2 regions of the Kitasatospora sp. NPDC038210 genome follow, and region 2 is predicted to be linked to the other one. Evidence: riboswitches for the same ligand, from Rfam matches in the RefSeq annotation. Region 2 holds a riboswitch; the other holds the start of a gene.
The links. A riboswitch is a leader RNA that binds a small molecule or an ion and turns the genes downstream of it on or off. The one in region 2 is predicted to bind cyclic di-AMP.
Positions count from the first base shown of each region.

Region 1: another riboswitch for cyclic di-AMP. It lies ahead of ACZ7KX_RS32065 (transglycosylase family protein); the one in region 2 lies ahead of ACZ7KX_RS05450 (glycoside hydrolase family 16 protein).

Region 1 covers NZ_JBVJYK010000020.1:110,576-118,310, reverse strand. The annotation lists gene eno (phosphopyruvate hydratase) at 1-491, opposite strand, end outside; gene ACZ7KX_RS32065 (transglycosylase family protein) at 751-1,554, opposite strand; cyclic di-AMP (ydaO/yuaA leader) riboswitch at 1,560-1,727, opposite strand; gene ACZ7KX_RS32060 (cytochrome P450 family protein) at 1,971-3,407, opposite strand; gene ACZ7KX_RS32055 (SDR family NAD(P)-dependent oxidoreductase) at 3,673-4,098, shown strand; gene ACZ7KX_RS32050 (nucleoside triphosphate pyrophosphohydrolase) at 4,103-5,155, opposite strand; gene ACZ7KX_RS32045 (protein kinase domain-containing protein) at 5,771-7,459, opposite strand; gene ACZ7KX_RS32040 (hypothetical protein) at 7,456-7,735, opposite strand, start outside.
Region 2 covers NZ_JBVJYK010000002.1:433,198-440,932, forward strand. The annotation lists gene ACZ7KX_RS05435 (alpha/beta hydrolase) at 205-1,347, shown strand; gene ACZ7KX_RS05440 (phenolic acid decarboxylase) at 1,415-1,744, opposite strand; gene ACZ7KX_RS05445 (esterase/lipase family protein) at 1,975-3,279, shown strand; cyclic di-AMP (ydaO/yuaA leader) riboswitch at 3,546-3,711, shown strand; gene ACZ7KX_RS05450 (glycoside hydrolase family 16 protein) at 3,713-5,041, shown strand; gene ACZ7KX_RS05455 (hypothetical protein) at 5,119-5,829, opposite strand; gene ACZ7KX_RS05460 (IclR family transcriptional regulator) at 6,146-6,943, opposite strand; gene aceB (malate synthase A) at 7,145-7,735, shown strand, end outside.

The DNA.
Region 1 (7,735 bases), on a different contig from region 2:
TCCTGGATGTCGACGTTGGAGTCCGCGTGCGAGCCGCCGTTGAGGATGTTCATCATCGGGACCGGCAGGACGTGCGCGTTCGGGCCGCCCAGGTAGCGGAACAGCGGCAGGTCGCTGGCCTCGGAGGCGGCGTGCGCGACGGCCAGCGAGACGCCCAGGATGGCGTTGGCCCCGAGCGAGGACTTGTCCGGGGTGGCGTCCAGGTCCAGCATGGCCTGGTCGATCAGGCGCTGCTCGGTGGCGTCGTAGCCGACCAGCTCCGGGCCGATCTGCTCGATGACGGCGAGGACGGCCTTCTCCACGCCCTTGCCGAAGTAGCGGTTCTTGTCGCCGTCGCGCAGCTCCAGGGCCTCGAAGGCACCGGTGGAGGCACCCGACGGGACAGCGGCACGACCCGTGCTGCCGTCGTCGAGGCCGACCTCGACCTCGACCGTGGGGTTGCCGCGGGAGTCGAGGATCTCACGGGCTACGACGACATCGATGGACGGCACGAGGCATCTCCTTGCGGAAGCAGGGTCCCGCTGACGGTGGCGCTGTCGGCGGGACGATTGCGGAGTCGTTACGGACCAGAGCCTAACCGCCCGGGCTCTCCAGGCCACGTCGGCCTCGGTCCCGTCTCAGCGTGTGGCCCCGCTACCCACCGGTAGTTCACCTGCTTGTCCCACCGGAGCGGGCGAATGCGGACGAAGGGGGCCGGCCGGACCGACCCCCTGTCACGCGTGTCGCCGGTGCCGCCAGGGACACGCCGGCTCAGCCGAGGTGCAGCACCTGGCCGGGCAGGATCAGGTCCGGGTCGCCGCCGACGGTGGAGCGGTTCTGCTCGTACAGCGCGTGCCAGCCGCCGGACACGCCCTGGGTGGCGGCGATGCTCGACAGCGTGTCACCGGCGTGGACGGTGTAGTCGTGGCCGGTCTGCGCGGCCGGGGCCGGCTGCGCGGGGCGCGGGGCCGCGTGCTTGGGGACGTACTGCTGCGCCGACTGGTCGACGGGCTTCTCGGCCTGCGCGGGGGCGGCGTGCTTCGGGGCCTGCTTCTGGACGGGCTTCGCGGCCGGCTTCTCGGCGGGCTTCTGGACCGGCTTCTCGGCCGGCTTCTGGGCCTGCCGCTTGGGCGTCTGCTGCTGCGGAGCCGACTGCGGCTTGGAGTCCGAGGAGGTGTCGACGGACGCCGGGGCACCGCCCTTGGTCAGGCCGGCCTTGACGGAGCAGACCGGCCAGGCGCCGGGACCCTGCGAGGCGAGCACCTTCTCGGCGATCGAGATCTGCTGCGCCTTGCTGGCCTGGTTGGCCTGCGCCGCGTACGAGGTGCCGCCGTACGCCTTCCAGGTGCTGGAGGTGAACTGCAGGCCGCCGTAGTAGCCGTTGCCGGTGTTGATGCTCCAGTTGCCGCCGCTCTCGCACTGGGCGACGGCGTCCCAGGTGGAGACCGGGGCGGCGGAGGCACCGGTGGCGGTGAGGAGCGGCATCGCGAGTCCGACGCCGGCCACACCGGCGACGGCGATGGCCTTCTCGGCCTGGGTGCGACGACGGTGACGGCCAGTTCCAACGAACAGCATGAAGAGGTCCCTCTCCGCACGCCTGCGAGGTGAGCTGTCGGGTTCGGACCGGGAGGTGGCCCGGCCGCCGTGCGCGGAAACGATTCCGCTCGGGCGGCTTCACCCCAAGCCGTGGGGAACGGCAACAAACCTGGTTCCCCCGCCCCTGCCCAGGGTTCTGGTCGGTTTCCCGTGACGCGGCGGGCAGGATTCGGCGTTCCGCGCACGAGGTCCGCAGCTGCGAACTCCAGGGAGAGTAGACAGATCTTCAGACCGATCACAAGCTCATATCCCGGATATCACACAGAAATTACGGCGTGTGTCCGATCGCCTACCAACGGCGCCACTATGTCCGCGTTGATGGGTTTTCACACCCCTCCGGAAGCCGGCCGGGCGACGTTCCGTCAGCGCGCCGCCCGGCGTTCCGCCACCTCGCGTCAGTTCGCCGGGGGCGCGGAAGGAGCGTGCGGCGGCGTATGCGGGGAGCGGCTCTCCGGAGTGAATTCGACCGGGAGTTCCCGCAGGCCACGCATGATCAGACCGCCCCGCCAGCGCAGATTCTCCGGGCTTTCCGCGAGCTGCAGATCGGGCAGCCGGGAAAGCAGCGTGGCCAGTGCGGCACGCCCCTCCAAACGGGCCAGCGGGGCGCCGATGCAGTAGTGGATGCCGTGCCCGAACCCCAGGTGCGGATTGTCCGTCCGGGCCAGGTCCAGGGTGTTCTCGTCCGCGAACCGGGCCGGATCGCGGTCCGCGGCGGCCAGCACCACCAGCACCGGATCGCCGACCGGGATGTCCACCCCGCCGATGGTCACCGGACGCGTCGCGAACCGCCAGGTCGCCAGCTCCACCGGCCCGTCGTAGCGGAGGAGTTCCTCGATGCCCGTCTCCAGCAGCGCGCTCTCCCCGCGCGCCACCGACTCCTGCAGCAACCGGCGCTGGTCCGGGTTGCGCAGCAGCGCGTACGTCCCGTTGCCGATCAGGTTCACGGTCGTCTCGAAACCCGCGAAGAGGAGGATGAAGGCCATCGCCGCGGCCTCGTTCTCGGTCAGGTGCTCGCCGTGGTCGCTCGCGCGGATCAGGCCCGAGATCAAGTCGTCCCCGAGGTCCGCCCGCTTGCGGTGGATCAGCTCCAGCAGGTACGCCCGCATCCGCTTCACCGCCCGCCCCACGCCGCCCCGTTGGCCGCCGCCGTGCCGGATCATCATCCCGGCCCAGTCGCGGAAATCGTCCTGGTCCTCGGCCGGCACGCCCAGCATGTCGCAGATCGCGTAGATGGGGAGCGGGAAGGCGAACTCGTGGATCAGGTCCGCCGAGCCGCGCTGCGCGAAGCCGTCGATCAGCCGGTCGGTGAGCTGCTGCACCCGCGGCTCGAACTCGGCCACCCGGCGCGGGGTGAACGCCTTCGACACCAGGCGGCGCAGCCGGGTGTGGTCCGGCGGGTCGATGTTCAGCAGGTGCGTCATCAGGTCCGCCTGCCGCTCCCCCGGAATGCCCACCCGGCCGGTGCGGTGCGCCTGCTCGCTGTGGTGCGCCGGGTTCTTCGAAAGCCGGGCGTCCGCGAGCGCCTGCCGGGCGTCCGCGTACCTGGTCACCAGCCAGGCCTCGACGCCGCTCGGCAGCTTGGTGCGGTGCACCGGGGCGTGCTCGCGCAGCCAGGCGTAGGCGGGGTACGGATCGGCGGCGAACTCCCAGGTGAACAGCTGCGGAGCGGCGACGTCGGACTGCGGAACTTCGGCCCCGGGCTGCGGAGCGGCGACGTCCGACTGCGGGGCGGCGGCGTCCGACGGGGTGGCTGCGGGCCGGGCGGGATCTGCGGGCGCGGTTGCGTCGGACGCGGTGGCTGCGGGCCGGGCGGGGTCGGGCTGAGCTGGCATGGGTCGACCGTATCCGCTGGGTGCGCTCCCCCTCCGCCGACGGCTCGCGACCCCCGTGACAACGGCGTACGACGGGCGCGCCAACACTCCGTGGACGACCCGTGGACGGTCCGTGGACAGCTCTTGGACAGCTCTTGGCCGGACGGCGGGCGTGAGCCTGGTCACCTGAGGGGTAATCCCTGTTGCGGAGGGTCAGGTCGTGCCTACGATCCTCCGCAGTACGCGTGGGCGCCGGTGCGGTGTCGCCCACAGGGAGGAGCAGACCATGCGGGTCAGCGGGTCAGTCGTCGTCATCGCGGTACTCGACGGCGGGTCGGGCGCCGACCTCGCCCGCCGGTTCTCCGCGGCCGGCGCCGCCGGAATGCTGATCGCCGACCAGCACGTCGGCATCGCCGAGGACCTCGCCGCCGAACTCGACCGGCCGGGCTGCCCCGTCGTCGGCGTCTCCGGCGACATCCGTCGCCCCAGCGACGTCGCCGCCCTCGTCGACACCGCGGAGAAGCACCTCGGGCCGATCGACCTGTTCGCAGTCGCCGGCCCGGACGGCGAGCGGATCGTCTCCCTCGCCGACCTGCCCGACCACCTCGACCTGGAACGCCTCGCCGAACTCGTCGTCCTCGTCGGCGAAGCCATCGGCGAACTCGTCCCGCCGCAGCGGCGCCCGGTGGAGAGCACCGCCACGGCGGCCTGAGCGCCTACTCCCCGTCCGGCTCCACGCCGGGCTGCCCGACCGGCTTGAGGCCCTCGGCCGCGCGCACCGCGTCCCGGTAACCGCGCGCGGCCGAGCGCAGCGCCGCGTCCACGTCCACCCCGGCGTCGTGCGCCCGCTGCGCCACCGCGAGCAGCAGCCGGCCCGCCGACTCCTCGGTCAGCTCGGCCGGCAGCTCGTACGGCTCGTCCGGCACCCCCGCGAAGCCCGACCGGCGCACCCGCGACACCAGCTTCGCCGCGTACGCCAGCGCGGGCAGCCCGGCCGGCACGCCGTCCAGCACCGACTCGCGGTCCGCCTTCTCCGCGGCCTTCAGCTGCTCCCAGTTCGCCTCCACCTCGGCGGCGCCCCCGGCCTCGACGTCCCCGAACACGTGCGGGTGCCGGTACATCAGCTTCTCGACGATGTCCCCCGCCACGTCGTCGATCGAGAAGGCCCCGGTCGGGTGCTCCTCGGCGATCCGGGAGTGGAAGAACACCTGGAGCAGGACGTCCCCCAGCTCCTCGCGCAGCGTGTCGCGGTCCCCCTCCTCGATCGCCTCGACCAGCTCGTACGCCTCCTCGACCAGGTACTTCACCAGGCTCTCGTGCGTCTGCTCGGCATCCCACGGGCAACCGCCCGGCGAGCGGAGCCGGTCCATCACCGTCACCAGGTCCAGCAGCCGCGCCCCCGGCAGGTCGTACGAACCCGGCAGCACCTCGATCTCCGGCACCTCACCGGCCCGCTCCACCGCGAGCCGCGCGAGCGCGTCCGTCAGCCCCGGATCCCCGTCCGGACTGCCCAGCCACACCGTCGCCCCGGCCCCGGCGGGCTGCTCGGTCAACAGCCGCGCCAACGCGGGCGCCGAACCGGGCGCCACCACCTCCACCACGACCCCGGCCTGCCGGACCGCCGCCACCTGCGGATGCCCCTCGTCCGCCACCAACACCCGCCCCGCCGCCCGCAACGCCTCCCACGCCGGCCACGCCAGCAACCCGGGGGCCACCCGGTGGGTCGTGGTCAGCAGAATCAACTTGGCACCGGGAACATTCGTCGTCACACCCCGAACCTACCCGCCCACCGCGGCCACCTGCGGCCCTCGCCCCACCCACCCCACCCCACCCGGTGGCCCGGGTGGGCGCGGGACGACACACCCCGCCCACCGGACGTCGACCAGCCCGGCGGTCGAACGGCGGAGCCGGCCTCATCCCCCACGCAGCCCTCGGCGGTCCAGAACCGCGGGACGGTCGAAGCTGCCCGCAGCGAGACCCTGCCCCAGAAGTCGGACCCGCCGACTTCCCACTCCGGCCAGTCGGCGACGGGGAGCGGGATTGGCGGAGGCAGCGCACGAGCGGAACAACGAAGTCCCTGCGCCGCATCAGAGATCGGCCCAGCCCACTTCCCACTCCCCGCCCGCGGAGGGCCATCGGGTGAGGTGGGGGGTGGAGCGGTGAGCGGTCCGCGAGGCCGCGAGGCCGCGAGGCCGCGAGGGCCAAGACTCCGAGCCCCATAGGGGCGCCACAGGAAGTCGGTCCCACCGACTTCCCACTCCCCGCCCCGGTCGCAGGCCAAGGGGTGAGGGTTGAGGGCGGAGAAGGAATTGCCCCGGCTGCGGTCGGGGCCACGGAGTGAGGTGAGGGGGTGAGGGTGGAGGGGGAACCGTCCCGCTGGCGTCCTATGACCGGCCTGTGGGTGGGGGCCAGGGGGTGGGGTGGGGGTTGAGGGTGGAGAGGGACTGGCGGAGGCGGCGGACGGCGGGGTGGTGGGGGCCGTCGCGGCGTTCGCGGTCGAGGAGGAGGGGGAGCAGCCACTGCCAGGCGTTCTGCGGGTCGCCGGTGGCCGCGAGGTGGAGGCCGATGCGTTCGCGCAGGTCGTAGGTCCGCTCGGGGTCGGTGTCGAGGCCGGATTCGAGGCGGGCGGTGTGGGCGGTGAGGAGGGCCTGGTACTCGGCGAGGGCTTCGGCGCCGTGGCCGAGGTGTTCGAGGCAGATCGCTGCGCGGTAGCGGTGGTCGAGGCCCTGGGGGCCGTGCGGGCCGCCGTCGGCGGTGGCGGCCAGGCGGCGGTACTCGGGGAGGGCCTGCCGGGAGTGGCCCTCGTGGAGGAGGGTGCGGGCGTAGATGGTGCGGATGGTGCGGACCAGGGGTGCGGCGTCACCGAGTTCGGCCTCGGCCCGGGGCAGCAGGCCGACGGCGAGGTCGAGGACCTCGGTGTGACGGCCGGCGTCGACGAGGTCGGAGAGACGGGCGCACTGGGCACCCAGGTCGGGGAGCGACGGCGGCGGAGTGGCGGGAGCGGGCGGAACCACCGGAGCCGCCGGTGCGGACGGTCCGGACAGGACGGACGGACGGGACGGGACGGGCGTGCGCAGGAACGGGCTCGGTTCCGGGCGGACCGGCGGGGCCGGGGCGACGACGGCGGGTTGCGGTTGGTGCGGGAACCGGTACGGCCGTACGGGGTCGGGCAGCGGCGTGTAGCGGGGCTGCGGGGTGCCCGTGGCCGGGGGCAGCAGCGGGAGCAGCCGCCCGTACACCGTCTGGGCGTCGGCGGGGCGGTCGGCGGGCTGTTTGGCGAGGAGGTCGAGGACCAGCCGCTCCAGTCCGTGCGGCACCTCGGGGCGCAACTCCCGCAGCGGGACGGGCGGTTCGTCGACGTGTCGGCGCAGGACGCCGAGCGCGGTGGGCGCCCGGAACGGCTCCTCGCCGGCGAGCATCTCGTGCAGCAGGCAGCCCAGCGCGTAGAGGTCGCTGCGCGGGTCGGTGGTGGCGGCGAGGGCCTGTTCGGGGGCCATGTAGGAGGGGCTGCCGACCGGCACGCCGGTGAGGGTGAGGCGGGTGGCCTCGGTGTCGAGGGCGGTGGCGATGCCGAGGTCGAGCAGGACGGTGCGGCCGTCCTCGCGGACCATGACGTTGCTGGGCTTGAGGTCCCGGTGGACCACCGGGATGGCGTGGACGGCAGCCAGCGCGGTGCAGACCTGGGCGGCAACGGCCACGGCGCGCTCGATGGGGAAGGGTGCGTCCTCGGCGATGATGTCGGCCAGGCTGACGCCCGGGATGCGCTGCATGACGAGGTAGAGCTCGCCCTCGTCCTCGCCCGCGTCGAAGACGGTGACCAGTCCGGGGTGGTCGAGCGCCGCCGTGACCCGGCACTCGCGCAGGAACCGGCGGCGCAACTCGTCCCCGTGGCTGCCGCGTTCGCCTCCGGTACGGCCGGTGCCGCCGGGGAGCAGGTGCTCGGGGCGGAGCAGCTTGACCGCGACCGCGCGGTGCAGGCGTTCGTCCCGACCGGCCCAGACCTGGCCCATGCCGCCGTGGCCGATCTTCTCGGTGAGCCGGTAGCGATCGGCGATCAGCCGGGTGGTGGTCACGGCTGGTCCTTGCGGGCCTGCCGGCGCAGCAACTCGCCGAGTTCGCGCAGGTCGTGGGCGGTCCCGGGGGCCGGGGCGGCGGGCGCGGAGGGAGCCCCCGGCGCGGTGGGAGCGGCAGGTGCGGGACCGGCGGCCGGCGCGGGTGCGCCGTACCCGGGCACGGTCGCCGCGTACGGCGTGGCGGGCGGCGAGCCGTACGCGGGGTAGGGCGCAGCGGCCGGTGCCGCGTAGGGTGCCGCGTACGGTGCTGCCGCCTGCGGTGCGGGCCGGCCGGAC
Region 2 (7,735 bases):
ATGACAGATTTCGAAATCTGTCATCTGTTGTCTGTCATCTGAAACCTGAAGTCCGGCCGTTCCCCGCAACCTCCCAGCCGTCATCAGGCTTCTCCCAGCTGGCGCTAGGGTTGGTGATCGCGCCCCGGCGGGGGAACCGGGGTGACCTCCTCGGATGTCCCCAGCGGAGGGGACTGGAGTTCGAGGCGTGGGAGCAAGCAGGACATGGGTCTGACGAGCCACAAGATGTTGGCGCTGACCGTATTGATAGCCGTCGTGGCGATGGGGGGCACGGTCTGGCTGTGGCCGAGGCTGGCCAGGAAGACCTGGCAGGCGGTGATCGGCCGGATCGGCGCACTGCTCGTCACCCAGCTCGCGGTGCTCTCGGCCCTGGGCCTGGTGGCGAACAACTACTTCGCCTTCTACAGCAGTTGGGACGACCTGCTCGGCACCGGCGACACCGGCCCGGTGGTGATCCACAACAAGGCGGACGCCTCCGGGCGCCTCCTGGTGGAGACGATCGGCCACGCCTCGGTCAAGGGCGGTGGCGCGATGGGCCGTGAGCCCGGCCAGTCGGGCGAGATCCGCAAGGTCCGGATCGACGGCGCGGTCAGCCGGCTGTCGACCGAGGGCTACGTCTACCTGCCCCCGCAGTACTTCCAGCCGGAGTACGCGCACAAGCAGTTCCCGGCCGTCATCGTCAGCACCGGATTCCCAGGAATCGCCGAGAACCTGATCACTCGGTTCAACTACCCGGGCGCGGCGCTCAAGCTGCTGCAGGAGGGCCGGATGCAGCCGACCGTCATGGTCCTGATGCGCCCCTCGCCCGCGCTGCCGCAGGACACCGAGTGCGAGGACGTCCCGAACGGCCCGCAGTCCGACACGTACTTCACCAAGGACGTGCCTGCGGCGATCCAGGCCAGCTTCCGGGTCTCCTCGGACCCGCAGGCCTGGGCCTTCATGGGCAACTCGACCGGCGGCTACTGCGCGCTCAAGTTGGCCATGCGCCACCCGGACGTCTTCCCGACGGCAGTCGCCCTCTCGGCCTACTACGACGCCGCCGACGACCCGACCACCGGTGACCTCTTCGGCGGCAGCAAGCAGCGCCGCGACGAGGCCAACCTGATGTGGCGGCTGAAGAACCTGCCCCAGCCGAACGTGTCCCTGCTGCTGGCCGGGACCAAGAAGGGCGACGGCGACTACCGGCGGGAGACCGAGGCCTTCGTCGACGCCGCGCGGAGCCCGATGAACGTCTCGTACAGCATGTTGGAGAACGGCGGCCACAACTTCGAGACCTGGAGCGCACTGCTGCCGTCCTCGCTGGAGTGGCTGTCCCAGCACCTCAGGGTCCCGAACCCGACCGCCTGAGGACCGTCCGAACGACCGAACCCCCAGGGCCTGAACGCAGGCCCCGGGGGTTCGGTCGTCCCGCGGTTCAGGCCACGCGCTCCAGCGTCCCGGTGTGCAGCTGCCCGACCCGTCCGCCCTCGCCCTCGAAGGTCCAGAACGCCCGGACCGTCAGCTCGTTGAGGTCCATCACGTGGCTGACGGTGATCCCGCTCTGCTCCGTCCAGCTGACGAAGTAGATCTCCGGCGCGACCTCCGCGACGTGCAGACGCACGTCCTCCCACTGGCCCGCGGACTCGCCGAGGCCCTCCCAGCGCAGCCGCGTGCCGTCGGCCGAGTAGGTGTTGCGGAAGGCCGCGCCGTTGTCGGCCCGGAAGACGTAGGTACGGCCGGCGAAGGCGGGCAGGGACGCGGTCATGGTGGGGCGGCTCCTCGTTTCCGGTGTGGTGGTGTTGTGCACTGCGTAAGATGTCGGACCTCCAATTTATCCGACCGGGTGCACACGGTCATCGCTTTGCCACGGTACGGATCGCCACCGCGCTGCCCACCGGGTGTGCGACCGGCACATGGGCACCCGTCGCGCACCGGTCCTACCGTCCGGCCATGAGACGCACCCCCACGACCGGTACCAGCGCGAGACACGCCCGCGTGAGACGCACCCCCACCACGCTCACCGCCGTCCTACTGGCCCTCGCCGCCCTCCTCCTCGGCACCTCCACCCCCGCACCCGCCCGAGCGGAGACCGCACCCGCCCGAGCGGAGACCGCCCCCGCCCGAGCGGGGACCGCCACCGCGGCCCTCACCCTGGAAGCCGCCTTCCCCGCCCCCGGCAACGGCTGGGCCGAGGTCGAGCGCTACCTCGACACCACCCCCGGCTTCCGCACCGAGCAGTTCCCGTCCGACGGCCGCGGCGACCAGGACGGAGCCCGCCGGACGTACTTCGGTACCGCTGAGCCCTCCTCCGGCCGCTTCCTGCTCTACTCCGCCACCGGCTGGGACACCGGCAGCCGGGCCACGCCCGTCCTGTTGGTCCACGGCGCCAACGACAACGCCGACCGCGCCTGGGCGAACCCGGGGGAGAGCGGCACCTGCGGCGCCGCGACGTGCCCGTCCACCGGCCTCGCCCAGTACCTCGCCGGCACCGGCCACCGGGTCTTCGCCATCGGCTTCGCCCACAAACACGGTGACAACCTGCTCCAGGCGCAGGCCGTCGGCGACGCGATCGCGCTGATCCGGGCCCGCCTCGGGGCCCCGCAGGTCGACGTGGTCGCCTGGAGCAAGGGCGAGGTCGCCGCCAGGGCGTACGTGTCCTCGGTGCGGCCGTCCTGGGGGCGGGCGTACGCGGGCGACGTGCGCCGTCTGGTCACCCTCGGCGGGCCGAACGGCGGGCTCGACTACGTCTACGCCCACGGCTGGTCGTTCGACCTGGCGACGTGGCCGGCCTGCGGCGGCACCGCCAACGCGCCGTCCCCGCACCTGTACATGACCTGCTACGGCACGTACACCGCGCAACCCTGCCTCGGCGTGCTGCCGGCCGGCGGGTACGACTGCTACCCGGGCCAGCGCCAGCTGCTCGCCCGCTGGGACGGCAGGTACGGAGTGGACGGCAGCGCCCAGGACTGGTGGACCACCTACTACGGCGGCCAGGGGTTCTACACCTCCGGACAGGGCATCCAGGCGGCGATCGACGCGGGCTCCCTGATCGCCCCGCTCCAGCAGGCCGGGATCCCGGCCGCGGTGCGCACCTACCTGCTGGCCGGCGGGTCGGCGCACATCCCGGGCGTGCTCAACGAGAACCGCGGGCCCAGCGACGGCATCGTGTTCACGGCGAGCGCCCTGGACACCACCGGCATCGCGACGGTCGGCGGCACCCGGTTGCTGAGCGGCCTCGACCACCTGGAGCTCGGGTGGGCGCCGGAGGCCGAGAGCCAGGTGGACGCCTGGCTCGGCTGAACGCCCGACCGGAACGGGCAACCGGAGCGCGCAACCGGAACGCCCGGCCGGACACCCGCAGAGCCACCCCGCCGGGCATCGTTCCAGGCCACGTGAACTGATCAACTCCGCCGCCACACAGCGTCGTTGATCGACACCACTGTGAGCTGCGCGACAACCCGTCCGCCGGAGTTGTCCGTTCACGTACGGCCTGCCTAGCCTGCAACGGTCGTCCGCCCCTGGCGGACCCCGCCGCCGGGACGCCGAGTCCCGTCCACCCGTCGGCGGGTCACCGAGCACCAAAGCGGACGGGAGCGGGGAAACCAAGGTCGGCGCCCGACCCGTGCGCTCGCGCGTACGGGTCGAGGCTAGGGGTGAAGCCGCTCCACAGGCGGCCGGGCAACTGCAGCCCGAACCCGACAGCTAACCTCGCAGGCGTCGCAGAGGTCACCTCATGCCCAAGCCTGCTGCCCGGCGCCGTGCACCGCGTCACGCCCGCCCCTCCCACCGCGGCCGCAACGCGGCCTTCGCCGCCACCGGGGCGCTCGCCATCAGCGGCGCCGGCCTGCTCGGCATGCCGTCCGTCACCGGTGCCCAGGCGGCCACCGCGCCGACCGTCACCCAGGACCGGCTCGCCCCCGCCACCATGGTCGCGGGCAAGGCCGCCACCGCCTCGCTCGGCCTGCACTCCTCGGCCTGCTTCACCGCCAAGACCGTGGGCGTGGGCGTGCGCGACGCGCGCGGCACCAACCTCGACTTCCCCGGCAACGCCTCCAACGTGCAGATCTGCCCGAGCGGCGTGAACTTCACCAGCGGCACGCGCACCCTGCCGGCCGGGACGTACACCCAGTTCGGCTTCTGGCAGGACCTCGGCGGCGTCTGGCACAACCTGCCCTCGCAGCAGCTGGTGGTCTCGGCCACCGCCACCCCGGCCCCGGCCCCGGCCCCGACGGCCACCCCGGCCCCGGCCCCGGCCCCGACGGCCACCCCGGCGCCGACCCCGAGCGCCACGCCGACCCCGAGCGCCACCGCGACCCCCGCGCCGACCCCGAGCGCCACGGCGAGCCCGACCACCCCCGCGCCGTCCTCCCCGGTCGCCGGCAAGTCGCTGACCTGGTCCGACGAGTTCAACAGCGCCATTTCCTGGGGCCAGCGCTGGGTCGGCGACAAGAGCACCGCCTACAAGTACGGGAACCACAACCCGGACGACAACAAGCTGGACTGGCTGAACAAGAACAACGTCAGCGTCGCGAACGGGGTCGCCACCTTCACCGCCACCTCCGGCGGCCCGGTCCTGGAGAACGGCAAGCAGTCCTGGAACACCGGCTTCCTGACCACCGAGGGCTCCGGCGAGGGCTTCCAGGTCAAGACCGGCGACTACGCCGAGACCCGGGTCAAGCTGCCCGCCGGCACCGGCGCCTGGCCCGCCCTGTGGACCTGGAAGAACGGCAACGGCGAGGTCGACTCCTTCGAGTACCACCCCGACAACCCGAACCTGCTGGAGCTGACCAACCACGTCAACCCCGGCAACGCGAAGTACTACACCGACGCGAGCGCCGTCGCGAAGGACCAGTGGGTGACCATCGGCACCTACTACGGCGCCAACTCGGTGGACTGGTACGTCAACGGCGCGAAGGTCTTCTCGGACGGCAAGGGCGTCGGCGCCAACTGGTCGGCGTACCTGATCCTCAACCTCTCGGTGTGCGCGGGCCAGTACCACCCCGCGCCGCAGGGGACCGCTCCGATCACCATGGCCGCCGACTACGTCCGCGTCTACCGGTAGTCGGGTAGGACGTCCCACCGGTCACCGGAAGCCGGCAGCCGCTCACCGGCGGCCGGTGACCGGTGGGACGACGCGGTTCAGGAGCCGTCGGCCGGCTTGACGACCGTGATGTCGAACGGCTGCCGGTGGTTGCTCTCGTCCTGGTCGTCCGCGCTGCGCACCGCGACCCAGCCGCCGCTCAGGGTGCCCACGGGCAGGTCGGGGTCCAGCCGGACCGGGACGAGGGCGGTCGCGCTGCGCCCCTCCTTCAGGCCCGGGCCGAAGACGCAGCGCACCCGGTGGCCGCCCTGGAACACCTCGCAGTCCTCGGGGAAGAACGGGCCCTCCGGGGTCACCCCCGGCGGCAGGGTGACCACGACCGTGAACGGGGAGGCGGTGGTCTCCGGGCCCCGGTTGGCGACGAAGGCGTGGATCGTCGTGGTGCCGTCGGGCGCTGCCGCCTCCGGGTCGAGCCGGACGACCTGCAGGCGGGAGTGGGACGGCTGGGCGACCAGGGCCGGCAGCGTCGACGCCCCGGGGCCGGCGGACCCGCCGGGTGCGACCGGCACGACGGGCACGACCGGCACGACCGGCGCGTTCGGCGCGTTCGGCGTGACGACATCCACCGCCGGGCGTGGCTCAGGCCGACGCAGCGCCCAGGACGGGCCGGTGATCAGCACCGTCGCCGCGCAGCTCGCCGTCACGACCGCGACCAGCCCGACCCGGCCGAAGCCCCCGACCCCGCCGAACCCCCCGGCCCTCGCGCCGCGCCGCGGGTCCGCGCCACCCCGAACATCCCGGTGTCTCATCCCGGTCACCCTGCTCTCGTGCTCCGGCGGCCGGCACCGTCGCGGGCCGCGTCGGCACCAGGGTGGCCGAGCCGCTGCCGTGACCTGGCGCGACCCGACCCGCCCCGCCCGCCGTGCGCTCGAACGGAGGACGCCCGGCCGTCGCCCTGCCCTGCGGGGCGGCGGTCGTCCTGCCCGCTCCGCAACGGTCGCCCCGTCCTGCGAGACGACCCAGCCCCGCCCGCCGCGCCGGTCCTTCCCCGCCCGCCGCACCGGTCCTTCCCCGCCCGCCGAGATCGTCCCGACTCGCCTGACCCCCAGGCGGGTTGACGGAGGGTCAGGGTGCCAGGACTTGCCCGAGCCGGGTGGCGATCTGGTGCATCACCGGAACCAGCGAGGCGGCGCCGGCCTGCTCCTCCAGCGCCCGGATGCGTGCCTCCGGCCCGGAGACCGAGAGGGCGGTGGGCGTCGGGGCGCCCGGGACGGCGAGCGCGATGCAGCGGACGCCGATCTCCTGCTCCTGGTCGTCGACGACGTAGCCGCGCTCGCGCGCCTCGGCGAGCTGGCGCATCAGCTCCTGCGGGTCGGTGACCGTGTACTCCGTGTGCGCCGGCAGCGGGTTGGGGCCGAGTACGGCGCGCGCCTCCTCCTCGGGGAGCTGGGCGAGCAGCGCCTTGCCGACGCCGGTGCAGTGCGGCTGCACCCGCCGTCCGACCTCGGTGAACATCCGCATCGAGCGCCGCGACTGCACCTGTCCGACGTACACCACCTCGCCGCCCTCCAGTACCGCCAGGTTCGCGGTCTCGCCGGTGGCCTCCATGAGTTCGGCCAGGTAGGGGCGGGCCCAGCTGCCGAGCAGGCGGCCGGCGGTCTCGCCGAGGCGGATCAGCCGGGGGCCGAGGGTGTAGCGGCGGGCGGTGTCCTGGCGGACATAGCCCTGCTGCACGAGGGTACGAACCAGGCGGTGGATGGTCGGCATCGGGAGGCCGGAACTGGTGGAGAGCTCGCTGAGCGTGGCCACGCCGCCCGAGTCGGCCAGCGCCTCCAGGAGTTGGAAGGCGCGTTCGACGGACTGCACGCCGCCGCTCGCGCGGTCGGCGCCCGTCGTCGATGCTGTGTCGGGGGTCGCAACCACCGGCGTTCCCTTCGCTGTCGGGGAGGAGTAGAGTCCCGGCGACCTCTTCAACAAACCGTTGAAATTCTGTATCGCGGAAACTAGTCTCCACCTTACAGAATCGATCTCGCCGACAGGCGGGAATCGATCGAGGAAGTACCCGAGGAAGTTCCCACCGGAGCTCCCTTCGCCAGGCTCAACCGTCTTAGGAGTGTCCTGCTCATGGCTGCAGATCAGGGGCCCGTCGGCACCTCCCCCGCCGCTCCGGTCGTCACTGTCGCCGGTCCGCGCGTCCATCGGGCGGAGGAGGTGCTCACTCCGGAGGCCGTGGCCTTCGTCGTCGGCCTCCACCGCACCTTCGAGGGCCGCCGGCAGGAACTCCTGGCCAGGCGCAAGACCCGACGCGCCGAGATCGCGGCGGCCGGCACGCTGGACTTCCTCCCCGGGACCGCCGACATCCGGGCCGCGGACTGGAAGGTCGCCGAGGCGCCGCGCGCGCTCCAGGACCGCCGGGTCGAGATCACCGGCCCGACCGACCGCAAGATGGTCATCAACGCCCTCAACTCCGGGGCCCGGGTCTGGCTCGCCGACTTCGAGGACGCCACCTCCCCGACCTGGGAGAACGTGGTCAGCGGCCAGATCAACCTGATCGACGCCTACGAGGGCCGGATCGACTTCACCACCCCGGCCGGCAAGGCCTACACCCTCAAGCCCGCCGCCGAGCTCGCCACCGTCGTGGTCCGCCCGCGCGGCTGGCACCTGGACGAGAACCACCTGCTGGTGGACGGCACCCCGGTCGCCGGCGCCTTCCTC